DNA from 4 places in the Planococcus alpniumensis genome. Region 1 is predicted to be linked to each of the others. Evidence: riboswitches for the same ligand, from Rfam matches in the RefSeq annotation. Region 1 holds a riboswitch; each other region holds the start of a gene.
What was found. Region 1 has a riboswitch for S-adenosylmethionine ahead of metK (methionine adenosyltransferase). Riboswitches for the same ligand answer to the same signal wherever they lie in the genome.
Positions count from the first base shown of each region.

Region 2: another riboswitch for S-adenosylmethionine. It lies ahead of G3255_RS17645 (transporter substrate-binding domain-containing protein); the one in region 1 lies ahead of metK (methionine adenosyltransferase).
Region 3: another riboswitch for S-adenosylmethionine. It lies ahead of G3255_RS12255 (methionine biosynthesis PLP-dependent protein); the one in region 1 lies ahead of metK (methionine adenosyltransferase).
Region 4: another riboswitch for S-adenosylmethionine. It lies ahead of G3255_RS17620 (ABC transporter substrate-binding protein); the one in region 1 lies ahead of metK (methionine adenosyltransferase).

Region 1 covers NZ_JAAMTH010000001.1:1,302,418-1,309,780, reverse strand. The annotation lists gene G3255_RS06710 (pyruvate oxidase) at 1-1,555, opposite strand, end outside; gene G3255_RS06705 (LLM class flavin-dependent oxidoreductase) at 1,665-2,687, opposite strand; gene G3255_RS06700 (alpha/beta hydrolase) at 2,736-3,536, opposite strand; gene G3255_RS06695 (gamma carbonic anhydrase) at 3,637-4,146, shown strand; gene metK (methionine adenosyltransferase) at 4,181-5,377, opposite strand; SAM riboswitch class I at 5,582-5,692, opposite strand; gene pckA (phosphoenolpyruvate carboxykinase (ATP)) at 5,930-7,363, shown strand, end outside.
Region 2 covers NZ_JAAMTH010000001.1:3,474,421-3,481,783, reverse strand. The annotation lists gene G3255_RS17670 (nucleoside deaminase) at 1-108, shown strand, start outside; gene ahpF (alkyl hydroperoxide reductase subunit F) at 161-1,708, opposite strand; gene ahpC (alkyl hydroperoxide reductase subunit C) at 1,721-2,290, opposite strand; gene G3255_RS17655 (Gfo/Idh/MocA family protein) at 2,712-3,770, shown strand; gene solA (N-methyl-L-tryptophan oxidase) at 4,103-5,242, opposite strand; SAM riboswitch class I at 5,442-5,551, shown strand; gene G3255_RS17645 (transporter substrate-binding domain-containing protein) at 5,677-6,489, shown strand; gene G3255_RS17640 (amino acid ABC transporter permease) at 6,511-7,230, shown strand; gene G3255_RS17635 (amino acid ABC transporter ATP-binding protein) at 7,230-7,363, shown strand, end outside.
Region 3 covers NZ_JAAMTH010000001.1:2,394,217-2,401,579, forward strand. The annotation lists gene G3255_RS12235 (STAS domain-containing protein) at 1-94, opposite strand, end outside; gene G3255_RS12240 (cobalamin B12-binding domain-containing protein) at 72-722, opposite strand; gene G3255_RS12245 (hypothetical protein) at 727-1,095, opposite strand; gene G3255_RS12250 (antibiotic biosynthesis monooxygenase family protein) at 1,092-1,397, opposite strand; SAM riboswitch class I at 1,595-1,694, shown strand; gene G3255_RS12255 (methionine biosynthesis PLP-dependent protein) at 1,771-2,895, shown strand; gene G3255_RS12260 (aminotransferase class I/II-fold pyridoxal phosphate-dependent enzyme) at 2,888-4,060, shown strand; gene ystJ (NADP-dependent malic enzyme) at 4,204-5,415, opposite strand; gene G3255_RS12270 (3-hydroxyacyl-CoA dehydrogenase family protein) at 5,539-6,474, opposite strand; gene G3255_RS12275 (hypothetical protein) at 6,566-7,306, opposite strand.
Region 4 covers NZ_JAAMTH010000001.1:3,465,561-3,472,923, reverse strand. The annotation lists gene mmuM (homocysteine S-methyltransferase) at 1-103, shown strand, start outside; gene G3255_RS17625 (alpha/beta hydrolase) at 262-1,029, shown strand; SAM riboswitch class I at 1,130-1,232, shown strand; gene G3255_RS17620 (ABC transporter substrate-binding protein) at 1,512-3,092, shown strand; gene G3255_RS17615 (ABC transporter permease) at 3,186-4,130, shown strand; gene G3255_RS17610 (ABC transporter permease) at 4,154-4,984, shown strand; gene G3255_RS17605 (ABC transporter ATP-binding protein) at 4,998-6,005, shown strand; gene G3255_RS17600 (ABC transporter ATP-binding protein) at 6,002-7,018, shown strand; gene G3255_RS17595 (YdeI/OmpD-associated family protein) at 7,155-7,363, opposite strand, start outside.

The sequences.
Region 1 (7,363 bases):
CTGGCTGTTTGCTTGCTTTCACTTTTGATAAAACATCCTGCAATTCGGCACGTGTTTTTACTGTGTAGCCTTCACCGCCGCAAGCAATGGCAAACGCCGCAAAGTCGATATTGGCAAGCTCGACATTGGTCGGCTTATTGCCTGCCATTTTTTGTTCGTCTTCAATCAATTGAAGCTTCTGGTTGTTGAAGACGACGATGATCATCGGCAGTTCGTATTTAACTGCAGTGACAAAATCCTGCATGCCCATGGAAAATCCGCCGTCCCCGACGATTGCGATGGCTTGTCTTTCCGGATATGCCAGTTTCGCTGCAATGGCTCCCGGCAAACCGCAGCCCATCGTCCCGAGCCATGAAGATAAGACCAGTTTTTGCCCAGTCAGCTGCAAGTATTTCGCTGACCAAATGGTGATACTCCCGACATCGAGTGAAACAACAGCGTCCCGCTCCATGATGTGCTGAATTTCGCCCAACACTTGCTGGGGTTGGAGCATGTCGGTTTGCTTATCGATATCAGCACGCAGCTTGTCATGCCAAGCACTTCTTTTCTCCTGAAATTGATTCAAGAATCCCGGATCTTTTTCACCAAGCTTGCTTGTCAACCAGGCAAGCGCTGGCCCGAGTTCCCCGACTACGCCTACCGTCGCCGGATAATATTTTCCGATCACGCGCGGCTCGAGATCAATTTGGATGGCCGGCGCTTTGTCCGGCAAATATTCGCGGTACGGGTAGGCTGTGCCGGCCAGGATCACCAAGTCGGCTTGTTTCATCGCCTGTTCAGCCGGTTCTGTCCCGAGTTGCCCAAGCTGCCCTAGGTTATTCGGGTGATCATCTGGAATCAAACCTTTAGCCGGAAGCGATGCAATGATTGGCGCTTTCAGCCTTTCCGAAAATGCCAATACTTCGCCAGGTGCATCCTGTGCGCCTTTGCCTGCCAAGATGACTGGCTTTTTCGCAGTCTCCAAGAGCTTCAGCGCTTCCTTCAAATCTTCTTCCGCCGCCCGGATATGCGGCACGGAATATTCCGGCGAGGTCATCTCCTTTTCCCGCTTGATTTTCGTGCTAAATAGATTGTCCGACACAACGAGCAGAGCCGGGCCTTTTTCTGCATAAGCTGCGCGCACCGCCTGATTGAGCATATCCGGCAATTGCTCGGCATTTTGCACGCGGCGGTTATAGACCGAAACGTCTTCAAACATTGATTCCAATTTCAACTCTTGGAAGGTATCGGTCCCGACAGAACTGCTTGTCACTTGCCCGACAATCGCGAGCATCGGTGTTTTGTCTTTCTTTGCATCATACAACCCGTTTTGCAGATGGATTGCTCCAGGTCCTGCGATCGATAGGCATACGCCGATGCGCCCAGTCAATTTCGAATAGGCCGAAGCAGCGAGCGCCCCTGTCTCTTCGTGGCGGATCTGGATAAAGCGAATCTCCACTTTGCGCAGTTCCTCCATCAATTCATTAATGGAATCTCCAGGCATTCCGTATATATGGTCTACATTCCATTGCTTCAATAGCTCGACAACGTGGCTTCCTGCCGTGCGTTCAAACATATACATTCCTTCTTTCCTTATTTCTGTTGTTCCATCTCTTTATCCCTCCAGCTCATCTCTAAACCTTTTTTGGCAAACATGCAAAAAAGCAGCAAGCTGTTTTTTCAGCCTACTGCTTTTTTTCGGACGTTCTTTTGGTCATTTCTTCAGCGATCAATCGGAACGTCGTTAACTTATCATTGAAATCATAGGCGACGGAAACGATCATCACTTCATCGGCGCCATATTCTTCCCCGAGCGCTTCCAAATGATCCACTACTTGCACAGGGTCGCCGACGACCATGCGCCGGCGGTTATCCGCAACGAGCAGCTTTTCGAATTTCGAGTATTCGTAAGCGGCTGCCTGTTCCGGAGGCGGCGTACCGTCAGACGGCATGCCCTGCGCTCCCATCGCAAGCGACAGGTCGAGTGAAGAAGCGACATATTCCGCCTGTTCACGAGTTTCCTGGCAAACGGCGAAAATCGCAAAGCCAGTATACGGTTCATTGCCATTATGGGAAATGAAATTTTTTCTGTAATTGGCTGTAAATTCCTGCCCGCCTTCGCCATTGATAAAATGCGCGAACATATAAGGCAAGCCTTTTTCCGCGGCCAGTTGCGAAGACCCCTCGCCTGAACCAAGCATCCAGATCGGCGGTGCTTGCGGTGGCACAGGGGTTGCAGTCATTCCATAATAGTCATGCGACTCCGGAATGCTGTTTTCCAAATACATGCGCAGTTCATCCAGTTGTTCAGGAAAGCGGCCCGCATCCCGCAAGCGGCCATTCGATAAAGCGAACGATGCTCTTGGCATGCCGCCTGGCGCACGTCCCACTCCCGCATCGATGCGTCCGGGATACAGGTTCTCCAATAAATTGAAGTTCTCTGCCACTTTAAACGCCGAATAATGCGGCAGCATGACGCCCCCGGACCCCAAACGGATTGATGAAGTCCTGGCGCCGATATGGCTGATCAGGATCTCCGGAGAAGAGCCCGCCAAAGTTTTGGCATCGTGATGTTCCGATACCCAAAAGCGCGTATAGCCCCATTGTTCTGCGTGTTGCGCCAACTGGACCGTATTGGCTAAAGCTTCGCGGGCTGTCTGGCCCCGCGAGATCGGGGATTGGTCTAATATACTGAAGCGAAGTGGCATCTTGATCTTTCCTTTCTATCATTTAATACAGAGGCTGATCATGAAGTGTTATTGGCTGCGGCGACTTTTCTCGGATTCCGCTGCCGATTCGGCAAAGCGTAGCGCCGACCGGAAAATTTCGTCCCGTTCCGGTTCCTGCAAGAGGTCGTGGTAGCAAAACGGCCATTCCTTGAAATGGAACTCATTGACCGCTTGCTTGGACAGCCAAGTGCGACCAGCTGTCGTCCGCGTAATCAAATCGCGCTGGCCAACGTGGAGCATGACCGGCAAATCAGGAAGCTGTGTTTGTGCTGCTTGTTCCAAATAGCCTTGCAATTCCTTCCACCAGGCCGGTGAACTGAGCGACTGGATCGCTCGATCGGCACCCGCCGATTCGTCCTGGAACTTGCGTCTCGTCAAATGGCGCAATTCGATGCCATGGTCGATTTTCCCTTTTCCGGTAAGCTTGCTGATGCCGGACAATGCAAGCGTTGGCTTGCTCGGCACTTTTTGCAATTCAAACCATGGTGACGTGACAATAAGCGCTGCTATCGGATGGCGGTTTTCAGCAAGGGCATGGATGGCAATCGCTGCTCCAAGCCCGTGTCCCGCGAGTACAATCGGCAAGTCATTTCCTGCTGCCAATCGCAGCAGCTCAGCGGCTGTTTTATCGTACTCGAAAAATTGTTCGCGGTGCACAGAATCATCTGCTGCTTGTGTCCCATGTCCTGGCAGATCGCCCATATAGACGTGAAACCCACTCCTGCGCCATTTCTCGATTTGCCATGCATAGCGCTTATGCTCCTCGTATGCACTATGGATCAACACGATAACGCCTTTTGCATCGCCTTCCGCTTGCCATTTCCACATAATCCGCGCCTCCCCTATACAGCTTGATCGATTGACCTTTTCCGTTGTTTTGATACGATTAGAACTAATTACATCTTATCAATGATAAAGGAGCTTTGCCATGATCTATCCATATAAAGACAAATCACCAAAGATTGACAAATCGGTATTCATTGCTGATTATGCGACCGTCACAGGAGATGTGACGATCGGCGAGAACTCCTCTGTATGGTTCAACACAGTCATCCGCGGCGACGTCGCACCGACTGTCATCGGGAAAAATACCAATATCCAAGATTTGTCGATGCTCCACCAAAGTCCGGACAACCCGCTCATCTTAGAAGACGATGTCACTATCGGCCACCAAGTGACGCTTCACAGCTGCAAAATTAGAAAAGGCGCTCTGATCGGCATGGGCTCAATCATTTTGGATGGTGCAGAAATTGGCGAAGGAGCATTTATCGGCGCAGGAAGCCTTGTGGCACAAGGAAAGAAAATCCCGCCGGGCACATTGGCATTCGGGCGCCCAGCAAAAGTAGTGCGTGAACTGAACGAAGCAGACAAAAAGGATATGGAACGCATCGTCCGGGAGTACGCAGAAAAAGCAGCTTATTATAAATCACTTCAATAGAAAAAGCAGGCGGAAAATATCCGCCTGCTTTTTATTATGCGTTAGCCTGTTGTTTCAAAGCATCCGCTTTGTCTGTGCGTTCCCACGGAAGGTCGACATCCGTACGGCCGAAATGGCCATAAGCCGCTGTCTGTTTGTAGATCGGGCGACGCAAATCGAGCATCTTGATGATGCCGGCTGGGCGCAAGTCGAAGTTTGCGCGTACGAGTTCGATGAATTTGTCTTCGCTGACTTTCCCAGTGCCGAACGTATCGACAGCAATCGACACCGGATGTGCTACGCCGATTGCATAAGCGAGCTGTACTTCACATTTGTCGGCAAGCCCAGAAGCGACGATATTCTTCGCCACATAGCGTGCTGCATAGGCACCCGAACGGTCGACTTTCGTCGCGTCTTTACCGGAGAATGCCCCACCGCCGTGTCGTGCATAACCGCCGTACGTATCGACGATGATCTTGCGGCCTGTAAGCCCTGCATCTCCTTGAGGCCCGCCGATGACGAAGCGTCCTGTCGGGTTGATGAAGTATTTGGTTTCAGCGTCTAGCAGTTCAGCCGGCACGACTTCATTGATGACATATTCTTTCAAGTTGCGCTGGATTTGCTCTAGGCTGACTTCTGGATGGTGCTGTGTCGAAATGACGATCGTATCGACACGCACTGGTTTATTGTTCTCATCATATTCAATCGTTACTTGCGTTTTGCCATCAGGACGCAAATACGGCAAGATTTCTTCTTTGCGCACTTCTGCCAAGCGGCGTGCGAGCTTGTGCGCCAGGCTGATTGGCAATGGCATCAATTCTTCTGTTTCGTTTGACGCATAACCGAACATCAAGCCTTGGTCGCCTGCTCCGATCTCATCCAATTCTTTATCGGTCATCTGGCCTTCACGCGCTTCGAGTGCCACGTTGACGCCTGCAGCGATATCTGCCGACTGCTCATCGATCGCTGTCAACACTGCGCTTGTCTCGGAATCGAATCCGTATTTCGCGCGTGTATAGCCGATTTCTTTAACGGTCTGGCGGACTACTTTCGGAATGTCTACATATGTGGATGTCGTGATTTCGCCGGCAACAAGGACGAGCCCTGTCGTTACGGTCGTTTCGCATGCGACACGCGCATTCGGGTCTTCTGTTAGGATCGCATCCAGGATTGCGTCTGAAATCTGGTCGCAAATCTTATCCGGATGGCCCTCTGTTACTGATTCTGATGTGAATAATCGACGGTTTGTCAAAAAAAGTTCCTCCTTATATCCTGCGAGATTGCTCTCGAAATTGATACGGTACTCGTTTTCCCATGTCAAGTCCGTTTCCGTTTATAGGAATTGAACTTCCAGCTTTTTCAGCCTGCACACGAGGATTAAGGGCATTCCATAAAAAAATCCCTTCACTCATCCATTAGTAATGAGGAAAGGAATAATCATCATAAGCACCTTTCACTCTTATCGTCCAAGGCATTCGCCTTGCTTCAGGTTGGGCACCATCGCTGCAATTGCAGCAGGTTGCCGGGTTTCATTGGGCCTGCACCCTCCACCAGCTCGGAATAAGAGTATCCGTTCAATTTCCCATCATACGGAATGCAACAAGCACTGTCAACGTTTTTACCGGAAACGATTGTCAGACTTTTAAGCATGCATCTTTTTCTACTATTGAAAGAACACAAATCATGAACATTGACAGATTTCTAGTTATTAGTATAGACTAATCGCGTCAATGTGTTATACTAATGTTCGAATATAGATCTTCCCCATTCATTTGGGAATAAACGAAAAGGAAGGTACATATATATGACTTCAGTGAACCTAGCAAATGATTTGAAAGAGCTTTTGAACGGCTCGAATATCAATATGCAATTATCCGTTCCACAATTGGTGGAAGCTGCAACATCCCACGGGGAGGCAGTATTGACGCGTGAAGGCGCGGTCAAAGCGGAAACCGGCAAATACACGGGCCGTTCGCCTAAAGACAAGTATATGGTAGAAGAGGCGATTTCGAAAGATAAAATTGACTGGGGCAGCGTCAACCGCCCAATCTCCGCTGAAATCTTTGAAAACCTATATGCTAAAGTCCTTAATCATTTGAAAGAAAAAGACGCTTTGTATGTCTTCAAAGGTTTTGCCGGTGCAGATCCTGAGTCCCGTCTGGCGATTCAGACGATCAACGAATATGCATGGCATAACCTGTTTGCCCATCAATTGTTCATCCGCCCGACTGCGGAAGAACTGAAGGCGCATGAAGCTGAATTCACTGTTGTTTACGCCCCGACTTTCCACGCAGATCCTGCAGTGGACGGAACGGATTCCGAAACATTCATCATCGTTTCGATGGAAAAGAAAATCATCTTGATCGGCGGTACAGAATACGCAGGCGAAATGAAGAAATCCATCTTCTCGATCATGAACTACATCCTTCCTGAAAAAGGCATCCTGCCGATGCACTGCTCGGCGAACGTCGGCAAAAACGATGACGTTGCCTTGTTCTTCGGCCTTTCCGGTACAGGGAAAACGACTTTGTCGGCTGACGAAGACCGCAAATTGATCGGCGACGATGAGCACGGCTGGTCCGATAACGGCGTCTTCAACATCGAAGGCGGCTGCTATGCAAAAACGATCAACTTGTCACGTGCTAACGAACCGCAAATCTTCGATGCCATCCGTTTCGGCTCTGTTCTTGAAAACGTCGTCGTTGACAAAGACACGCGCATCTCGGATTACGACGACGGATCATTGACAGAAAACACGCGTGCAGCGTACCCGATCGATGCTATCGATAATATCGTTGTCCCTTCTGTTGCAGGCCACCCGAAAACGATTGTCTTTTTGACTGCGGACGCATTCGGCGTATTGCCTCCAATCAGCAAATTGACGAAAGAACAAGCGATGTATCATTTCCTTAGCGGCTATACATCGAAACTTGCCGGCACAGAACGCGGCGTCACTTCACCGGAAGCGACATTCTCGACATGCTTCGGCTCACCATTCCTTCCGCTTCACGCGACTGTCTATGCAGAAATGCTCGGCGATAAAATTGATGAGCACGGCGCAGACGTCTACCTAGTAAACACGGGATGGACTGGCGGAGTATACGGCGTCGGAAGCCGCATGAAACTGTCATACACTCGCACAATGGTCCGCGCAGCGATCCGCGGCGACTTGAACGGCGTGGAAATGGAACACGAATCCGTCTTCGGCTTGAACATGCCAAAAGAAATCCCAGGCGTG
Region 2 (7,363 bases), 2.2 Mb from region 1:
CTGTCCATCCCGGAAATCCTGACAGACCCGGACATCGACGGACCGGTGCCGGAACTTGCAGAACAAGTGCACCAGTTTCATCGGCGCTTGCACGAAGCGAAGCGGTAAGCACATAAAAAAGGACTGCGAAGAAATTCTCTTCGCAGTCCTTTTGTCTTTATTACACCAAAACAGGGATATCGCTTCGGATGAGGTGGTCGAATGCGCTCAATGAAGCCGTTGCGCCAGAGCCCATCGAAATGATGATCTGTTTGTACGGGATGTTTGTGCAGTCGCCTGCCGCAAACACGCCCGGCATATTCGTTGCGCCGCGCTGGTCGATGACGATTTCGCCGTGCGCGGTGCGCTCGACAAAGTCACCGAGCCAGTCGGTGTTTGGCACGAGGCCGATTTGGACGAAGACGCCGGATAGTTCGACATGCTTTTCTTCGCCGCTTTGAAGGTCGATATAGGAAATGCCGTTCACTTTATCGGTGCCGGTAATTTCCTGTGTGCGGGCATTTGTCAGCACCGTGACGTTCGGCAGGCTCTTCAGGCGATCCTGCAAAACGGAATCCGCTTTAAGCTCTGCGTTGTATTCCAACACCGTCACGTGATTCGTGATGCCTGCAAGGTCGATCGCCGCTTCGACGCCGGAGTTGCCGCCGCCGATGACCGCGACGTCTTTGCCGGCAAATAACGGGCCGTCGCAATGCGGGCAGTAGGCCACGCCTTTGTTCTTGAATTCCTCTTCGCCCGGAACGCCAATATTGCGCCAGCGGGCACCTGTTGAAAGAATGACGGTTTTGCCTGTGACGACAGCGCCGTTTTCGAGTTCAAGCTCGAACAGCTCTTTTTTCTCTAAGCGTTTTGCGCGCTGCAAGTTCATCAGCTCGATATCGTATTCTTTCACATGCTCTTCGAGGCTGGCCGCAAATTTCGGGCCTTCCGTGTGCTTGACGCTGACGAAGTTCTCGATGCTCAAGGTATCCATCACCTGGCCGCCGAAGCGTTCCGCGACGATGCCTGTGCGGATGCCTTTACGAGCCGCATAGATCGCTGCGCTGGCACCAGCTGGGCCGCCGCCGACGACGAGCACGTCAAACGGATCTTTGCCTTCGAATTCGGAAGCGTCTGGTGAGCTGCCGAGTTTCGCAAGCAATTCCTCAAGCGACATGCGGCCGCTTGCAAACGATTCGCCGTTCAAGAAGACTGTCGGAACAGCCATGATGTCTTTGCTTTCGACTTCTTCTTTGAAGGCAGCCCCGTCGATCATCGTATGCGTGATGTTCGGGTTGAGGACGCTCATCAAATTAAGTGATTGCACGACTTCTGGGCAGTTCTGGCAGCTCAAGCTGATGTAAGACTCGAAATGGTATGTGCCTTCGAGTGCTTTAATCTGTCCCATCGTTTTTTCGTCGGCTTTCGGCGCACGTCCGCTCACTTGCAATAAGGCAAGGACGAGCGACGTAAACTCGTGGCCGAGCGGGATGCCGGCAAAAGTGATGCCCGTTACTTCTCCAGGACGGGTGACGCTGAAGCTCGGGGTTCTCTCAAGCTCCGTGCGCTCCATTTGAATGCGCGGGGACATGGCGGATAGTTCTTCCACCAAATCGACCATATCTGTTGATACCTTATCGGATCCGGCGCTCACTTGGAGCAGCACGTCGCCTTCCAGTAGCTGCAAGTATTGCTCTAATTGAGATTTGATTTGCGCATCTAGTATCATTGTCAAAACTCCTTAAATTTTGCCTACAAGGTCAAGGCTTGGCTTCAATGTGTCGCCGCCTTCTTCCCATTTAGCCGGGCATACTTCGCCTGGGTTGTTGCGCACGTATTGTGCCGCTTTGATTTTGCCGACAAGCGTGCTTGCGTCGCGGCCGATGCCGTCTGCGTTAATTTCTGCAGCTTGGACGATGCCTTCTGGGTCAACGATGAATGTGCCGCGCTGTGCAAGGCCTTCTTCTTCGTTAAGAACATCGAATCCACGTGAAATGCGCTGCGACGGGTCACCGATCATGGTGTATTCGATTTTGCCGATTGCATCTGAATGGTCGTGCCAAGCTTTATGGGTGAAGTGAGTATCTGTAGAAACAGAGTATACTTCCACGCCAAGCTCTTTCAATGTCGCGTATTGGCTTTGGAGGTCCTCAAGTTCAGTTGGGCAAACGAACGTGAAGTCTGCTGGGTAGAAGCACACAACGCTCCATTGGCCTTTCATGTTTTCTTCTGTGACCTCAATAAAGTCGCCGCTCGCCGCCTGGTAAGCTGACGCGTTAAATGGTTGGATTTCTTTTCCGATCAAAGACATAAAATAATTACCTCCTGAATGTTTTTTTAGAATGACCATAACCGACAACGCAAAAAAAATTAATCGAAGCGGGCCGCTTCAATTAATATCGTTATCTGATTATAATAATTCTAATTCTATTTCCATTGTCATATGAAACGGATATTTTGTCAAAGAGAACCCTGATTTGTAAACGTTTTCTTTATAATCAATTATAAAACCTAATGAATGAGTGCCGTTTCCCGTATTTCACATGGAAATGAAATAACGGAAAAAGATTGTGAAATTAATTTCAATCAAATATTTCAGAATATGATAAAAGTCCATTGACTATAAAATTCTCATTACTGCTCCCTAATTGATAGTGAAGTGTCGAAGAAGATGGGGATATGGAATTTCATCAGCATCGTTTATGATAGGAATAAAAGAGCGAGGGGATGGCATGGTCATGAAAGTAGGCATCATTGGCTGCGGCGCCATTACGAAAATGCGCCACGCACCGGAATATACAGCGAATCCATATGTGGATGAAATCGTCTTTTACGACCGAAATCTCCACCGTTCCGAAGCGATGGTCGAATTGTTTGGCGGACGGAATGTGGAAAGCGTCGAGGAATTGTTCAACGATCCCGAGATCACAGCCATCAGTGACTGCTCGTCGAATGAACATCATCATTTATTCTCGACACAAGCGCTATTGAGCGGCAAGCACGTGCTGTGCGAAAAACCGATTTCCTTAACGATTGAACATGCCAAGGAAATTTTGGCGGCACAGAAAAAATCCGGCAAGAAACTGATGGTCGACCACAATCAGCGGTTTACGCGCGCGCACCAAAAAGCACGGGAAATCCTGGCCAGTGGAGAACTCGGGAAAATCTTGACCTTCCGCACCGCTTTCGGGCATTCAGGCCCAGAATCCTGGGGCATCAATAAAACGAAATCGACATGGTTCTTCAAAAAGGAGCGCTCGGGCTTCGGCGTCGGCGGCGACCTCGGCATCCATAAAATCGATTTGCTGCATTACCTGCTCGATGATGAAATCATTCAAGTGAGCGCCTTTCAGGGAGCTTTGCACAAAACGGATGAAAACGGCGAGCCGATTGAAGTATGCGACAACCTTGTCTGCAGCTTGGCGACCGAAAAAGGGCGTCTCGGGAACGCTGCCTTCTCCTGGACCTATTACGGGGAAGAGGACAACAGCACCGTTGTGTATTGCGAGAAAGGCATCATGAAAATCTATCACGACGACGAGTATCAGCTGGAACTCATCCTGGAATCCGGCGAGAAAGTGAACTACCAGCTGGAAGCGATTCAAACGAATGACAACCAGACTCCGAGCGGTGTCATTGATGCGTTCGTCGATTCGATACGCCTGGACCAGGAACCAATCGTCACGGGAGAAGATGCCTTGAAATCACTAAAAGTCATTTTGGGCATCATGGAAGCAGCCGACACCAAGCAAGTGGTCACCATCGAAAAAGAGTCTCTCCTTTATCAATAAGGAGAGACTCTTTGCTTGTCGAGAAAAGTTAAGAAGCCGTATTTTCCGAAGCTTATCGCTCGCTTTCCGTGGGCTCGCGCCCAAGCCTCCTCAGCCGCTACGCGTCTTGCGGGGTCTCGGTCGTCTCGCTTTACCACTGGAAAGATAAGGTCGACCTACGGGAGACATTATCTTTGCGAAAGTAATGCGTAGCATTATTGAGCAGAAGGGGTTACGAGCGAACGCTTCTCCAAATACTTAGGTAGAACATTGATCTTAAAATGTAGAATAAGTGATTTTCTTTTTATCCATAGTGAATCACTAATTTCTTCAACACTCTTTTTTCATTTCGCTCATAGTTTGAAACGGTTGAGTGAGAAGGGGGCGATGTCGAATTCGGTGTGGCCGTCTATTGCCAATTGGCTCAACACTTCGCCCATGACGCTGCCGAATTTAAAGCCGTGGCCGGTAAAGCCGCAGGCGAAAATGACGCGCTCGTTGTCCGGATGGCGGTCGATGATGAAGTTATGGTCGTCGGAGACGGTGTATAAACACGTTTTGCCTTGTTTCAATTCTCCGCTCGCTTCTGGCATATACAGGTCCAGGAATCTTCTTAAGTCGCCCTCATCAAATTCGTATTGCCCGAAGTTCTGGGTTTGTTCGTCCGGGTCGATTGGCTGCCCGCCATCCGAGCGTCCGACTTTTACGCCAGCGCCGTCGATGCTCGGGAAGCCGTAGAACATCATCTCGGGGCCTTCCACAAAAAAACCGGGAAATTGATCGGCATTGTACATCTCCGGTGCTTCAAACCAGCCGACCGCTTTGCGCGTCGGTTGGATCGGCAATTGCAGGTCTGGCAGCAGCTTCTTCGCCCATGCACCGGCTGTGACGATCACTTTCTCAGCATAGAAAACCCCTTGTCCGGTGGAGATTTTCACGCGATCCCCGTCCTGTATATCGATGTGCTGGACGGGTGTATTCGGCACGTAGTGAACGCCGTTTTCGAGCGCCAGTTTTTTATAGGCACGGATGGCATTTTCGCTGTACAACACGCCTGCCTGCGCCTCGTAGCAGCCGATGAAATGCTCGGGCACAGTGAAGCCCGGCCATCTTTCTTGGATGGCGCCGCTGCTTAATATTTCGAGCGGCAAGCCGTAGCTATTGGCGGCTGCAATGCTTTCCAATAGAAAAGGCGAGTCTTCCGGGCCGAGCCCGATGACGCCGGTCTTATCGAACACTTTGTAGCCGGTCTGCTTCTCCAAGTCTTCCCATAATTGCTGCGCGCGCAACACTAACCTAACGTAATGCCTGCCTTCCCCGTAAGCGTGGCGGATCAACCGGGTGTCCCCGTGATGGCTGCCGTTCGCATGGGGCGGGTCGAATGCATCGATCACCAATGTCTTCTTGCCTTGCTGTGCCAAAAAGGCGCCGGCGGCCATCCCCATCGTGCCGGCACCGACGATGGCGACGTCGAAAATAGTTTCCTCGCTCATCTTGTGTTCACTCCGCTCTTGTATTGAATGCATGCCGCCCAACCCGGCAACAATTGAATATTAAATTGATGGTATTCAATGCAGCACGCTTTGTCAATTTGCTCTTGAATTTTTATGCGAAATTTTGATTTATTTTAAAAAGGGTTTGACAGCAAGGACCATCTCAAATACTATCGTTAATATATTAAAAAAATTAAATAACTTATCCAGAGAGACTGAGGGACAGGCCCTATGACGTCCAGCAACCATCATGCATGTTCATGAGAGGTGCTAATTCCTGCAGGATGTATTCATTCTGAGAGATAAGAAATTGGTCGAAGCCTCTTTCCTATTGAAAGAGGCTTTTTTGCATCCAAAAGGAGGGCAGGCGCTCTACATAAGGCGGAAAGTCCAGCCCTATCGTAAAAAACTACACACCAAAAGGAGCTTGAATTATGAAAAGAAACGCTTATGTATTCGCAACTGCCTGTTTAGTAGGTCTTGCCGGAACACTTGCCGGCTGTTCATCGGAAGAGACGGCGAACGCTACAGGAGACCAAGTGATTCGCGTCGGAACGCAAAATGATTATCCGCCTTTCGCTTTCGCGGATGATGCCAATCAACTGACGGGCTATGACGTGGACATGATGAAAGCCGTCGATGAACAATTGGACGGCTATACGTTCGAATACGTCGCTGTACCGTGGGACAGCATGTTCCTTGCGCTCGAGTCGAATAAAATTCAGGCCATCGCCGACCAAGTAGCGAAAACGCCGGAACGCCAAGAAAAATATTTGTTTACCGATGAATCGTATTTCGCAGCGGAAACGGTCATCGCAGTAAAAGAAGGCCGCGAAGACATCCAAACGATTGAAGATTTGGAAGGCAAAGCGGTTGGGGCGTTGGCAGGCGATTCTTATACTTTATTGCTTGAGGAGTATAACGAAACCGCCGCAGAGCCGATCGAACTGAAATACAGCGAAAGCGGCAACCCATCGGAAATTCTGCAGGATGTGCAGAACGGACGCGTAGATGCTTACGTCAACGACCCGATCATGATGAACGCGGTACTGGAAAAAAATGAACTCGGCGTGGAGATTGTCGGCCAGTCCTTAGTTAATGACGATATGGGCATCGTCTTGAAAGACGAAGAAAAAGGAAAAGAGCTGAAAGCCTTAATCGACCCGATTTTGAAACAGCTGAAAGAAGATGGCACCTTGTCCGAACTGTCCAAGAAATGGACCGGCGGCGACTACATCCCTGAATAAGCTAGCGGAAGGACAGAAACCATGGAAAATTTACTGGACTTGAATTTCTTGATCGAGAGCTTTCCTGCCATTATCTCCAGGCTGCCGGTTACGATCGGCATCGCAGTCGGCTCGCTGCTATTGAGTTTAATCATCGGCGTGGCAGCGGCATTGATTAAAATCTACAAAGTGCCTGTGCTCAGCGTCATCACGTCGATCTATATCTCCTTTATCCGGGGCACACCGTTATTGGTGCAGATTTACCTGGTGTTTTACGGGATTCCGAAAATCATTTATTTTCTCCAGAGCGAATACGGCTGGCTTCAGTCGGCGGATGTCAATAGCATCGCGCCGGAATTCTATGCCTTGATGGCCTTTTCCATCAATTTGGGCGCGTATTTATCCGAGACGATCCGTTCGGCGATCGAATCGGTCGACCGCGGGCAGTTCGAAGCGGCCAAAGCGATCGGCATGACGCCTGTGCAGATGATGCTGAAGATCGTCTTCCCGCAGGCCTTAACGGTGGCGATCCCGAACCTCGGCAATATGTTCATCAGCACGATCAAAGACACTTCGCTCGTGTTCATTATCGGCGTTATCGATATCATGGGGCAGGCAAAAATCCTCGGCTCCCGCGGCTTGGCGTTCTTTGAAGTGTATATCGCCGTCTCGGTCGTCTATTGGATCTTATGCATTGCCGTCGAGCGCTTATTGGTGAAGATCGAGAAACGCGCACGCCGATATGAAAGAGGGATTGCCTGATGATCAAATTGGAGAAGCTGCATAAATATTACGATCGCCAGCATGTTTTGAAAGGCATCGATTTAACCGTCGAAAAAGGCGAAGTGGTGGCGGTCCTTGGGCCAAGCGGTTCCGGGAAATCGACGCTGTTGCG
Region 3 (7,363 bases), 1.1 Mb from region 1:
GCTGTTCTGCCTCTTGGGAATAGTCGACGACCGTAAAGCTATTGTTCAATTGAAAAGCCGGAAGCGGCCATTCAGCCAGTGGAGAGCGTGTCATCGTTCGACCCCTTTCCTGTGCGGATCCATTCGCGGAGCGCACCGAGTTCCCGGACGACGACCGCTCCTTTTATATGCAAATCCGCAAAGCTCGACAAGGTGACGGCCCTGCCGCCAATGAGGACAGCAGGCTTGGATTCCACTTGTGCAAATGCTTCTGCGTAGGTTTTCAAAACCGGCAAGCGGTGTGCGAGTGCGCCCGACAATGCAACAACATCCGGCTGCCAGTCACGAGTCGATTGGAGTGCTGAATCGAGCGGCAAATTCGGCCCCATATAACGGACTTCGTATCCCTCTTCGCGGAACATCGCAGCGACCATCTTGAGCCCGATATAATGCTCTTCGCCTTCCGGGCCAAAAATCATCGCCTTATTTCGTCCCTCTTTATTTTTATTGCGCAGTTCCGTAGCGGATAAGACAAAATCACAAACGGCGGTTGCCAAATGCTCTTCTGCAACTGAAATCTCATTTTGTTCCCATAATTCCCCGATGCGGTACATCGCCGGCGTCAAAAGTTCGCCGTAAAGCTGTTCATGCGAATGGCTTTCCAGGAAATCCTGGACATATTTCAAAGCTTCCTCTTCCTGTCCTTGCAGGAAAAGATCCGAAAGCTGTGTTGACTCGTTCATTTGATCAGCCCCTTTTATGTGGAGGGAGCTCCAATAACCGGACTGCGCGATCGAGGCAGCCCCGCATGAAATCTCCTTGCGTTGTTTCAGTATAGCGCGGCACAATTTCGATAAGCCGTTGAAAATTATCGATGATGAGCGCAGTTTCGACATTGCGGCTCACGAGCACCGTCTCGAGCCAGATGGCATAATCAAGAAAGGATTGTTCACTCTGCAGCTCCCAGGCCGTTTCAAGGTAATCCAAGTGGTGATGATTGTCTTTGACCGTGTGGGCATAGCCCCGATCTCCGAAACGTTCCCATAAGTTCGGGTACGCTTCGTAAATGCCGTCTGCCGTGACTTCCGCGATTTGCTGTTTTTGCTCCTGGTTCATTCGGCCACCACTTCGTATTGATGGACTTTCGGGACAATGCCCGCGAGTTCCTGATCAGGATAGTTCTTCTCCAAATCATGGATCTCCTTGAACTCCTGGCTCTTGACCCAATTCATATATGCCTGTTTGGATTGCCATTCCAAGTGGACGGTCAATTCATGGCGCTTTTTCGTGTTTTGGATCAGCCGGAATGAAGTGAAGCCTTCCGCCCGGTCAACACGGCGCGATCGTTTTTGATATATTTCAATGACGTCTTGTATTTTGTCTTCCGGTACAATGACGGTCGATGTGACGATGTACATAATTCAGAACCCCTTTGCAACTGACTTTGTATAAGCTGGGCAGGATAAAAGTATACCTCAGCATACCATTTCAGCTTCCGAAATAAAAGCGAGCGCATTTAGGGCATTTACAAGAGTATTTTCAATATTCCGCTTGTGTTTCGAAAGTAATTACCGTATGATGGAAAACATCAACCAACCACAACTATATAAAATGATTCTTATCGAGAGAGATGGAGGGATTTGGCCCTGTGAAGTCTCAGCAACCGGACATTGTCACGGTGCTAATTCCAATAGGTGCAGCCTAGTAGATGAGAAGATAGCATATACGGCAGGGGCTTTCTTCTTAACACAGAAGAAAGCCCCTGCTTTTTGATTTGAAAGGATGAGGATCATGACACAACATAGCTTAGAAACACGCCTGGTACAACTCGGCAACCGCAGCGACCAACGCACAGGAGCGGTTAATCCACCGATTTACCTTTCGACTGCCTACGAACATGAAGGCCTTGGCAAATCCACAGGCTATGATTACACGCGGACGAAAAATCCGACACGCCAGCTTCTTGAAGAGGGAATCGCAAACTTAGAAGGCGGCGACGCAGGCTTTGCGTGCAGCTCTGGAATGGCCGCGATCCAACTGGTCCTCTCCTTGTTCCGCCCGAACGATGAAATTTTGCTTCCTGAAGATATTTACGGCGGCACGTATCGTCTGCTGGAACAATATAAAGAAAAATACCATATCCGTCCCGTATACGATCCCTTCGTCGATCCGAAAACGGCCGAAGCGAAAATCACTGACAACACAAAAGCGATTTTCATTGAAACCCCGACCAACCCGTTGATGCAGGAAATCGATCTGGGATTGTACGCACAACTGGCAAAACGCCACGATCTATTGCTGATTGTCGACAATACCTTTTTGACGCCTTTCCTGCAGCAGCCGCTCACAATCGGCGCTGATATCGTACTCCATAGCGCGACCAAATACATCGGTGGCCATAACGATGTGCTTGCTGGGCTAGTCGCCGCAAAAGGCGAGGATTTATGCGAGCAGCTTTTCAACGCCCATAACTCAGCCGGCGCAGTGCTGTCACCGCTCGATTCCTGGCTGTTGATCCGCGGCTTGAAAACCTTGCCGCTGCGCATGCGCCAACACGAAGCGAACGCTAAAGAACTCGCCCGCTTCCTTGAAACTCAAGAGACCGTGACAGACGTACTATACCCTGGAAAAGGCGGCATGCTGTCGTTCCGCCTGCGCGAAGAACAATGGGTCGGAAAATTCCTCGAGAGCCTGTCGCTCATCACATTCGCCGAGAGCCTCGGTGGTGTGGAAAGTTTCATCACGTATCCTGCGACGCAGACCCATGCCGATATGCCGATTGCAGAACGGACGGCACGAGGCGTCTGTAACCGCCTGCTCCGCTTCTCTGTAGGCGTCGAGCAGGCAGAAGATTTGATCGCTGATTTGTCACAAGCCCTGGCCAAACTGGAAAAGGAGGTCGTTTCCCATGAGTGAACGACGCGAGACGAAATTGATCCATTCAGCAGGCATTGATCCATTAACAGGCGCAGTCAATGTGCCGATCTATTTATCATCGACTTTCCACCAAGAAAGCATCGATTCGTTCGGTCCGTTCGATTATAGCCGCTCCGGCAATCCGACGCGCAAATCACTTGAAGAAACGATCGCCAAACTTGAAGGCGGCGCGCGGGGCTTGGCCTTTTCTTCCGGCATGGCAGCCATCTCATCGGCCTTTATGCTATTGAAAGCCGGCGACCATGTACTGGTCTCAGAAGATGTTTACGGCGGCACTTATCGCTTCATTACGGAGGTGCTGGAAAAATTCAAAGTCGATTATACATTCGTCGATATGACCGACCTCGGCGAAGTGGCCGCAGCGTTCCAGCCGAACACGAAAGTAGTTTACATCGAAACGCCTTCCAATCCCGTCATGAAAATTACCGATATTGAAATGGCTGCGAAACTGGCGAAAGCAAACGACGCCATGACATTCGTCGACAATACCTTCATGACGCCGCTTTACCAAAATCCGCTTGAACTCGGCGCGGATATTGTGCTCCACAGCGCGACGAAGTTCCTCTCCGGCCATAGCGATATCACAGCTGGCCTTGCGGTGACAAAAGATGCTGGCCTCGGCGAACAATTGGCATTTATCCAAAACACATTCGGATCTGTGCTCGGCGCACAGGATTCCTATACATTGATCCAAGGCATCAAAACGCTCGGCGCCCGCACAAAACAATCCGGCGAGACGACCGCACGCATTGCCGAGTATCTGCATAGGCACCCGCTTGTCGAAGAAGTCTATTATCCCGGCTTCTCGTTTCATCCCGGAAACCCTATCCATAAGCGTCAGGCTAGCCACGCAGGTTGTGTGCTGTCATTCCGCCTGGCGGATAAGGACGCCGCCCGCATTCTCGTAGATGCTTTGGAAATTCCTGTGTTCGCCGTCAGCCTCGGTGCGGTCGAATCGATCCTGTCCTATCCGGCCACGATGTCCCATGCCGCCATGCCACCCGCTGAACGTGAAAAGCGCGGCATCACCGATGGGCTTCTGCGCTTCTCCGCAGGGCTTGAGCATCCCGATGACTTGATCAACGATTTCAGCCAGGCACTCGAAAAAATCGCCATTGCCAAAGGGCTCAGCGTCGCTGATTAATTTTGTTCATTCAAAAAGACCGTCCCACTCGTCATCAAGCTAATGAGTCGGACGGTCTTTTTTTCATGCCTTTGCATCATACGCCACTAAACCTAAGAAAGCCTGAATTCCAGGGGGAGGGAATTCAGGCTTTCTTCTATTTATTATAAGACAATCTGCTGGGCAGGCTCTTTGAGCGATACTTTGGCAACGCCCGTTTCTTCGGCAGCCCTTGCGACTGCTTCAGCGACCGCCTGTGCCACACGCGGATCGAACGGCTTCGGTATCACATAATCTTCGTGAAGTTCATGGGTGGCGATCAAGGCGGCGATCGCTTCGACTGCTGCGATTTTCATCGCGTCATTGATGTCACTTGCTTGTACATCAAGGGCGCCGCGGAACAATCCGGGAAACGCCAGCACATTATTGACCTGGTTGGCAAAATCGGAACGTCCTGTCCCGATGACCCGTGCACCGGCAGCTTTCGCAGCATGCGGCAAGATTTCGGGATTCGGGTTCGCCATCGCAAAGATGACCGGATCTTCATTCATCGAACGCACCATGCTTTCCGTCAATGCGCCTTCTGCTGAGACGCCGACAAACACGTCAGCACCAGCGATGACATCCGCCAACTGCCCTTGTTCCATGTGATAATTGCTCATTTCTGCCACTTCCGCCTTGAAGGGATTCATGCCATTCGGGCGCCCGTCGTATATCGCGCCTTTCGTGTCACACATGACGATATGGCCAAACCCGAATTTCGAGAGCAATTTGACGATGGCGATGCCTGCTGCACCGGCGCCGTTGACAACCACTTTCACGTCTTCGATTTCCTTTTCAACCAACTTCAACGAATTGATCAGCCCGGCAAGCGTGACAATCGCGGTGCCGTGCTGGTCATCATGGAACACTGGGATGTTCATCTCCTGTTTTAAGCGCTGTTCCACGACAAAGCAAGTCGGGGCGGCAATGTCTTCCAAATTGACGCCGCCGAAGCCTGGCTCGAGCAATTTGACGGTTCGGATGATTTCTTCGGCATCTGTCGTATCCAGGCAGATCGGGAATGCATCCACACCGGCAAATTCCTTGAACAATAAAGCTTTTCCTTCCATGACCGGAAGCGCTGCTTGCGGGCCGATATTGCCGAGCCCAAGCACGGCGGTGCCGTCTGTAATGACCGCTACCGTATTGCCTTTCATCGTGTAGTCATGCACTTTGCTTGGATCGGCATGAATTTCACGGCACGGCGCAGCGACGCCAGGAGAGTAGGCGAGGCTCAAATCCCTCTCGTTTTCCACAGTCACTTTTGAACGAATCTCCAATTTCCCTTGATGCCTTCTATGCAAGTTCAGCGAATCGTTTTTCAGATCGGTCATTTGCCTCATCTCCCTTTTGATTATAATTGTTTATTATATCCCCTCTTCATTAAATTGAAAGACTTTTCTTATAATTCTGATTAATTTCAGACTTTAGGCTGATAGAGAAAGAGTGAGGTTCCATCACTCTTTTTCCATATCCTGTTTGAGGAAATAGATCAACGCTTCTTCCCGCTTCGCTTGCACAGCTTGAGATTGCGCTTCCGGCCAGTCGTAGAAACCGCTCCCTGTCTTTGCCCCGAGCTCGCCGTTTTCTGCTAGTCCACTCAGTGTGCGTCCCGGTTTCTGGTCCGTCGATAGGTCTTCGAACAGATAATCAGAAATCGCATAAAAAATGTCCAAACCGCCGAGATCTGCCGTCTGAAGCGGACCGGTTACCGGCAAGCGCCTGCCGATGCTATATGTGACAGCTGCATCAATATTTTCTTTCGATGCCACTCCCGCGTCCAGCAAAGCCTGCGCTTCACGGAACAAGGCAAACTGAAGCCGGTTTCCGATAAAGCCCGGTAATTCTTTTTTCAATAGCACCGCTTGTTTGTTCATCCGTTCGATAAGCTCTTTCGTTCGCTGCAAAGTTTGTTCATCGGTCTTCTCTCCGCCGACGATTTCCACGAGTGGAATTAAATGTGCCGGATTCCAGAAATGCGTCAGCACAAAACGTTCAGGATGCTTCATCCCTTCAGCAAGAGCAGTCGGCATCAGCCCTGAGCTATTGCTCGCAATGATTATATCGTTGGCTACAAGTTCCTCCAGCTGCCGATAGAGTTGATGCTTCAGTGCCATGTTTTCCGGGACGGCTTCGATGATGAATTCCGCCTCTTTCACGGCTTCTTCCAAGGAAATTGTGAACGCAACACGTTCCGCTATCTCTTTTTCCTGCTCTTTACTGATCAGTTCATGATCTGTCATAAGGTGTAATTTTGCTTCGAATCCTGCTCTTGCAGATTTTACATCACGTGCGTCGATTCCGAATATTTTAACCGATAACCCGCTCCAGGCCGCTGACAATGCAATCGAATGCCCCATTGTCCCCGCTCCGATAATTGCGATATTCTCCATCTCAATCCTCTCCTTCATGTAATAAAAATATTCCTCTATATAAAGCCAAAAAACCCGCTGCATGAGCGGGCTTATCAGCAATTCCATCTGTTCACTTCACTTTTTCAGCGAGTTTGATTGAGGCAAGTGTAGAAGTGATTGCCAGTTCATCGGGATCATCTAAATTTGCCTGGAATTCACGTTTCACTTCGCCATAGCCTTCGACAAAATAATTCCGGTTGACCGAGCCATCTTCTTCTGCCACGGATTCAAGGACAAAGACATCATTGAAATTTTGGTAAGGTGTCTCTAAGCTTGTGCCGGTTTCAATAACCGTCGCATCTCCGATTTCCTGCCCCTCTTCGATTGGGAATTCAAGATAAGTCGAAATTACTTCCAAAGCTTCCAATTCCTCAAAGCTTGCTGTGTACTCATCATAAAACTCACCTTCTTGTTTGACGAGTTCAATGCGGTCATCGTGCAAACGATAGACTTTGAGTACAACAGTCCCGCCATTATCTTCGTAAGTTGCGACATGATTCGCTTCCATATAATCGGTTTTCAATGTAAACTCTGCAAACTCATTGCCATTTCCCTCAAATCTTGCAGTCGACCCATCTTCTAGAAAATAATCGTACGGATCGACAGCGGCCTCTTCGCTATCATGGCTGTCTCCGCTAGTGTTCTCCGCTGGCGTTTCTTCTGTTGCCGTTTCTTCTGTTGCCGCTTCTTCCTGAGCGGAATCTTCCTGAGGCGCCTCTTCTATAGGTTCCTCTGTCACCGTATCCTGCGTCCCGCAGCCAGCTACCGTAAGCACGAGTGCCAGCCCTCCTAAACCAAGGTGATATTTCATCAACTCTCCTCCTTTTTAAATAATCGTTCTCTAAAAAAAGAATATTCAGTTATTTAA
Region 4 (7,363 bases), 2.2 Mb from region 1:
TAAAGCGGGAGCTGACATCATCGGCGGCTGTTGCAGCACGACCCCAGGAGATATTGCAACGATCGCCAACTGGGCCCGCCAAGGGAAGGCTTCCGAAGTTTAAAGCAGCCTGTGGTGCGAGTGATCGTCCATTTTATAAAACCTAGTTGACAAGTAGGTTTTAAATATAGTCTAATGTGAATAAGCTTTTTTACGCAGTACGTCACATTAGAGGCAGCAAGTCGGCCTCCTTACTTTTAAAACAGCTAAAGGAGGGTTTGCATGAACGAACAATATCCTGTCATTCAAGGGGCGGAAGCTTTCTTTTTGAAAGGACATAGCACCGGCATCCTATTATGCCACGGTTTTCTCGGCACGCCGCAAAGCGTCAGAGAATTAGGCGAAGCACTCGGCAAACAAGGCTATACGGTTTCCTGTCCGCGGCTGCCGGGCCATGGCACACATTTCAAGGATCTGGAACAGTTCTCTTACGGCGACTGGTTCGCGAGTATCGAGCAGGCTTATGTAGAACTCAAGCAGTCATGCACATCGGTCTTTGTCATCGGACAATCGATGGGCGGCACCTTGAGCTTGGATCTGGCCAGCTGCCATCCTGAAATCGAGGGTCTCGTGTTGATCAACCCAGCGATCGATATTCCGCAGTTTGAAACCTACCGCACGAAGCCGGCCCATGATTATGTCACAGAAGATGCGCCCGATATTAAAAAAGCGGATGCGGTAGAAATCACTTATGGGCAAGCGCCGGTCAAGGCGTATCAACAATTGCTCGGCTATATGGATGCTGTCCGCGCAAAACTCGGCGAAGTCCGCTGCCCGGTCGTTTGTTTCCAGTCGCTTGAAGATCATGTTGTGCCGCCAGCTAACACCGATTATATTCTTGGCAAAATCGGTTCAGAAAACGCGTCCAAATATGAACTCCATGATTCCTATCACATCGCTTCCATGGACCATGAATTAGATTTCATCGTCGCCAAATCTCTTGAATGGATTGCACAGGCTAATGTCTTGCCGGCTGGCGGGCAAGGGTAAATCAAATCGTGTTTCATTTCCATGTAAATAAATTCAATTTATTCAAAATAATGTTGACAAGCCAGATCAAGGGCCGTAACATGAACTTTACAATTTAATCATCTTATCGAGATTGACTGAGGGACTGGCCCTGGGACGTCAAAGCAGCAGACCGCCACGCGGCACTGTGCTAATTCCTTGTACCGTGTGTACAGAGATAAGAGAGGCGATCGAACGTGTGAAACTGCTCCTCTTCTTGTCAAAAAGAAGAAGGGGTTTTTTATTACGTTAAAACCAAGTAAACAGGTAAGATAAATTATTTTTGATGAAGGAGGTGCCTTCAGTGGACAAATGGTTTTCGAAATACCGTCGGAGCTTGAGCGGCAGATTGGCGCATCAACACTTCGGCGCTTCATTGAAAATCTGGGAACTTGGATAGGCTTTTAGGCAGTTGCATACATACTCGAGGCATCATCATTTTTTCAATTATAAGGAGGAACATCGTGAAAAATTTTATCTTTTTAGTTATCACTTTAATTGCACTTATCGGATTGGCCGGCTGTTCCGGCGGGGAAGCAAGTCCATCAACTTCCGGCGGAAATTCAGAGCCTGTAGAAGGCGGGGAACTGAACGTGGCGATCAGCGCGGATCCGAACACATTGGACTGGATGTATACGGGCGAAAGTGCCGCGCGCAAAATCGGCTGGCATATTTATGAAGGTTTGTTTGCCTTGAACCAGGATTTCGAAGCTGCGCCGCTGCTCGCTGAAGATTACGAAGTGAGCGAAGATGGAAAAACCTACACCATCACCTTGCGCGAAGGCGTGACTTTCCATAACGGGGAACCAGTAACGGCAGAAGATGCCAAAGCGTCCATCGAACGGTGGCTGAAAGTATCATCTGTCGGCAAGATCACCAACGACCACGTTGAGTCCGTGGAAGCAGACGACTCGCAATTGACCATTCAATTGAACAAAGCCTATAGCTCTTTACTTTCCGACTTAGCTGCCCCGAAATCGGCCGCTGTCATCTTGCCGAAAGCGGTCGCTGAAGCAGCCGGCGAAAAGCCGCTCGACCATGACCAATATATCGGCACTGGGCCATTCCAGTTTGATTCGTGGAAGCGCGGCGACGAAATCGTGCTTTCCAAATACGATGACTACGCATCAAGAACCGATGAGACAAGCGGTTTGACGGGCGAGAAAAAAACGTATGTGGATTCGGTTCATTTCAAAATCGTCAAAGACCCTCAAGTGGTCGTCAATGGCTTGAAAACCGGACTTTATGATTTTGGGGATGAAGTTCCGCTCGATTTGTACGAAGTGATCGAAAGCACGCCGAACATTGAACCGGGCACAGCCACTAATGGCTATACGGTGTTGACGCCGGATAAATCGGAAGCGCCGTTCGATGACCTGCAAGTGCGCCAGGCATTGAACGCGGCACTCGATAAAGAAGCGATTGCCAAAGCGACATACGGCAACGAGGAATTTTATGAGTTGGACGGCGCGTTGTTCACGCCGAACCAAACCGCCCTGTATTCGGAAGAAAACACAGAAGGCTTCCTGTCTTACGATGTGGAAGAAGCGAAACGCCTATTGGCAGAAAGCAGCTACGACGGCGAGCCGATCAAGATCATCTTCTCAAGCGATTCCAACGACTATAAGAAAATTGCCGAGATCGCTGAACAGCAGCTTGAAGCAGCCGGCTTTGCGGTCGAACTGGAATCTTACGAATGGGCAACATACCTTGAGAAATGGGGAGAGGCTTCCAATTGGGATCTAGTTGTCGTCGGATGGTCCCCGTTCTTCTCGCCGAACCAGGCAGGCATGTTGAGCCAGGATTCGAACAGCAGCGGGTGGTATAACAGCGAGAAATGGCAGGAGCAAATCGCCCAGTGGGCACAAGCGGAATCCGAGGAAGAGCGACAGCAGATCCTCGCCGGCTTGAACGAAACGCTCTACGAAGAATTGCCGTTTGAAAAAGTGACGAACATCTCGAACTTGAATGCGCGCACAACCGATCTCCACGACTATAGCGAATGGTACGGCCCGCGCTTCTGGAATACGTATAAAACCAATTAACAACGAGCCATCAAACAGGATAACTAAGAGAAGAAAATCGTCAGGAACGATGCTGGCGATTTTCTTCCTTTTATGGAGAAGGGGGAACACGCAATGCTGAACTATACGATTCGCCGGCTGTTGTCGGTGATTCCCGTCATGCTGGTCGTCAGCGTTATCGTCTTTATGATCGTGCATCTGACGCCCGGCAACCCGGCGTTCCTCATTTTAGGGGAAGACAGTTCACCGGAAGCAATTGCTGATTTGGAGCGTGAACTGGGCTTGGACCAAGCGCTTTATGTCCAATTCTTCAATTGGTTTTCACAAGTCATCACAGGGGATCTTGGAACCTCCGTTTATTCTTCGCAATCGGTGACCTCGCTGATTGCTGAGAACTTCGGACCGACCTTCAGCTTGATGGCGCTGTCGACGGTGATTTTGCTCGTTATCGCCATTCCGGTGGCGATCCTCATCGTCGCGTTGCGCAAAACCGTTTTGGATCCGATTTTCACATCGGTTTCCTTGTTCGGCGTATCGGTCCCGGAATTCTGGCTCGCGACGCTATTGGTGCTCGGCTTCGGCGTTGCGCTGCCGATCTTTCCGGTGGCCGGCTATGTGCCGTTTGCGGAAGGGGCGGATGTATGGCTTCACCATATTTTGCTGCCATCGTTTGTGCTGGCAATCGTCGAAGTGGGCATCATCGCGCGTATGCTGCGCGACAGCATGCTCGATTCGGTCAATCAGGATTACATCAAAACGGCGCGCGCGAAAGGCGTAAAGGAACGTGAAGTATTGATGCGCCACGTCTTCGTCAATGCCTTGATCCCGACGACCACGGTGCTCGGCGCTACAGTGGCCGGCTTGCTCGGCGGCACGGTCATCATCGAGACTTTGTTTACGATCCCGGGCATCGGCCAGCTCTTGGTCGATTCCATCCACCGGCGCGATTACCCGGTCGTACAGGGAATTGTGCTGTTCATTGCCGGCATTTATGTGTTCGTCAATCTATTGGTGGATCTGCTGTACACATTCCTCGATCCGCGCATTCGCTATGATTGACCATTTGGAAGGAGACGAAACCGATGTTTACTAAGAAAACGAATCTGCTGGCGCTCTCCATACTGGTGGTCGCTGCGCTTGCGGCCATCACCGCAAGTTCCTGGCTGCCATTTTCTCCGGCCGCGATTTCCCCGGAGCAGCGCTTGACCGGCCCTTCAGCGGCGCATTGGTTCGGCACGGATGATTTCGGGCGCGACATTTTCTCGCGGACCATCGTCGCGGCCCGGGTGTCCTTGTCTGTAGGCGTCATCGTTGCGGTGCTGTCGACGGTGATCGGCACAGTAATCGGCTTGATTTCCGGCTATTTCCGCAAAGTGGATTTCGTGCTGATGAGAATCATCGATGGCTTCTTGGCCTTTCCTGCGCTGATCCTTGCGCTGGCGCTAGTCGCGGCACTTGGCGGCAGCATCACAAATATCATCATCGCTCTGACGCTGGCGTTTTTCCCGGTTATGGCCAGAGTCGTCCGTTCGGCAACGCTGCAAGTGAAAAACCAATCCTATATCGAAGCCGCCCAGACGACCGGGTCGAGCCATGCGGTGATCATCTTCAAGTATGTATTGCCGAATATTCTTTCCCCAGTCATCGTCCAAAGCACCTTCATTTTCGCTAAAGCGATTTTAGCGGAAGCGGCGCTCAGCTTTCTCGGCGTGGGGGTCAACCCGTCAACGCCGACCTGGGGCAATATGCTGCAGGAAGCACAGATTTACGTGACCATCGCGCCTTGGTATTCCATTTTCCCAGGCCTTGCGATCGTCATTACCGTTCTGGCTTTGAACTTGCTCGGCGATGGGCTAAGAGACAGTTTTAATCCACATCAAGCGAAACGCAAGCGCAAAACGAAGCTTGCCTGAAGGGGGTATTCGAATGCTGCAAGTAGAAAATCTTCATGTCCATCTGGATACACCGGGCGGCCTCGTAAAAGCAGTCGACGGCGTGTCTTTCTCCATCCGAAAAGGGGAGACGATCGGCATTGTCGGGGAGTCAGGGAGCGGGAAAAGCGTGCTCGCCCATTCCTTGATGAAGCTCAATCCGGAACCGCCTGCAATGTATCCGCAAGGCACGATTCATTTTGAAGGCCAATCGGTGTTGGAAATGGGCAAAACAGAACTGAGAAAACTGCGGGGCAACGACATCGCCATGATCTTTCAGGATCCGATGTCGAGTTTGAATCCCGTCTCCAAAATCGGCAAGCAATTGATCGAAGCCATACAAGCGCATCAAAAACGGTCGAAACAACAAGCACGCGAAAAAGCAATCGAGTTATTGGAAGACGTCGGTATTGCCGATGCCAAAGCACGCATGAACAGCTACCCGCATCAATTTTCTGGTGGGATGCGCCAGCGTGTGTTGATCGCCATGGCGCTTGCTTCCAACCCGAAATTATTGATTGCCGATGAGCCGACGACGGCGCTGGATGTCACTATCCAGGCGCAAGTTTTGGATTTGCTGAAGGGCATCCAGGAAAAATACGGCACGGCTATTCTCGTCATCACGCACGACCTCGGCGTCGTTGCCCATTTGGCCGACCGCATCCTAGTCATGTATGCCGGGAAAATCGTCGAATCGGGAAGCGCTGAAGATATCTTCTACAGGACTTCCATGCCGTATACGTGGTCGCTCTTGCGTTCGGTCCCGGTCATTCGCGAAGGCGGCCCGGAGCGGCTCATCCCGATCGACGGCCAGCCGCCGAGTTTGATCGACCGGCCGCCGGGATGCGCGTTCGAACCGAGATGCCCGTTCGCACGGGACGCATGCCGGCAAGTTGATCCGCCGCTTGAACAACGGGAAAGCGGACATTCGGCAGCGTGCATTCTTTCAAGCAATGAATTCGAAGAACAGAAAAAGCAATTGGAAGGGGTGCTGGCAACATGAGCGCATTATTGGATATTAAAGGGCTGCATGTCCATTTCCCCGTCAAAAAAGGTTTGTTGCAGCGCGAGAAAAGCTACGTCAAAGCGCTTAACGGCATTGACCTCCAAGTCCAAAAAGGCGAAACACTCGGCATCGTCGGCGAATCGGGCTGCGGGAAAAGCACGCTCGCGAGAAGCATCGTCGGCCTGCAACAACCGACAGCGGGCGAAATCCTGTTCCACGGAAAAGATTATGCAGAAGCGAACGCAAAAGAACTTCATGACATGCGGCGCAATGTCCAGATGATTTTCCAGGATCCTTACACCAGTTTGAATCCGCGGATGAAAATCGGGGACAGCATAGCAGCGCCATTGAAAGCTTATAAAAAGACCGAGCGGCTGGAATCGAGAGTCAAGGAATTGCTTGAACTCGTCGGATTGAACCCGGACACCCATTACGATAAACTGCCGCATGAGTTTTCAGGCGGTCAACGGCAGCGTGTCGGCATTGCCCGCGCCCTTGCCCTGGAGCCTGAACTGCTGATCTGCGATGAGCCAGTCAGCGCACTCGATGTTTCGGTGCAGGCGCAAGTCATCAATTTGCTTCAGGATCTGCAGAAGCAATTGGGCTTGACCTATGTTTTCATCGCGCATGATTTATCTGTCATCAATCATTTGGCCGACCGCGTGGCTGTCATGTATTTAGGAAAAGTGATGGAGAAATCGGAGCGAGGAGCATTCCATACGAAAGTCCAGCATCCGTATACACAATCTTTGTTGTCGGCAGTGCCGGTCCCAGATCCGCTGCTTGAGCGCGGCAGGGAACGCATCGTGCTGAAAGGGGAGATTCCGTCGCCGGCGAACCCGCCGAGCGGCTGTGTGTTCCACACAAGATGCCCGATGGCTACTGAACGCTGCAAAAATGAAGTGCCGGCGCTCGAACCAAGAGGGCTCTCGGGCCAGGAAGTCGCCTGTTTTTATCCGCTTGACGAAACACAGCCGGCTAATGCGGCGAAAGATCCGTTATATGTATAGAAGAAAAAGCATCCTTCCCGGCACGAGTGCTGAGAAGGATGCTTTTTTCGATGAAGATGCCAGCGTTCCTCGCAAAGTTCTAGCTAACAAAAGTAGAAATATCTACCTAACAAAGGTGGAAACATGCGAGAAGAGCTCAGTCATCCAATAATCGGCCATTGTCATGCCACTGCCCGTACATATTATTGTCGCGTGTATTCTCAATGAATTTTTCCAGCCGTTTATCGAATATTTCGCGGTCAATGGTTTTATAACTTTGTATATTGTCGATCCGGATCCGGCGGTACAGCTCAGGGAAGTTCAAGAAGTTTTCATAGACTTGCGGGTCTTGTTTCAAGCGTGCTT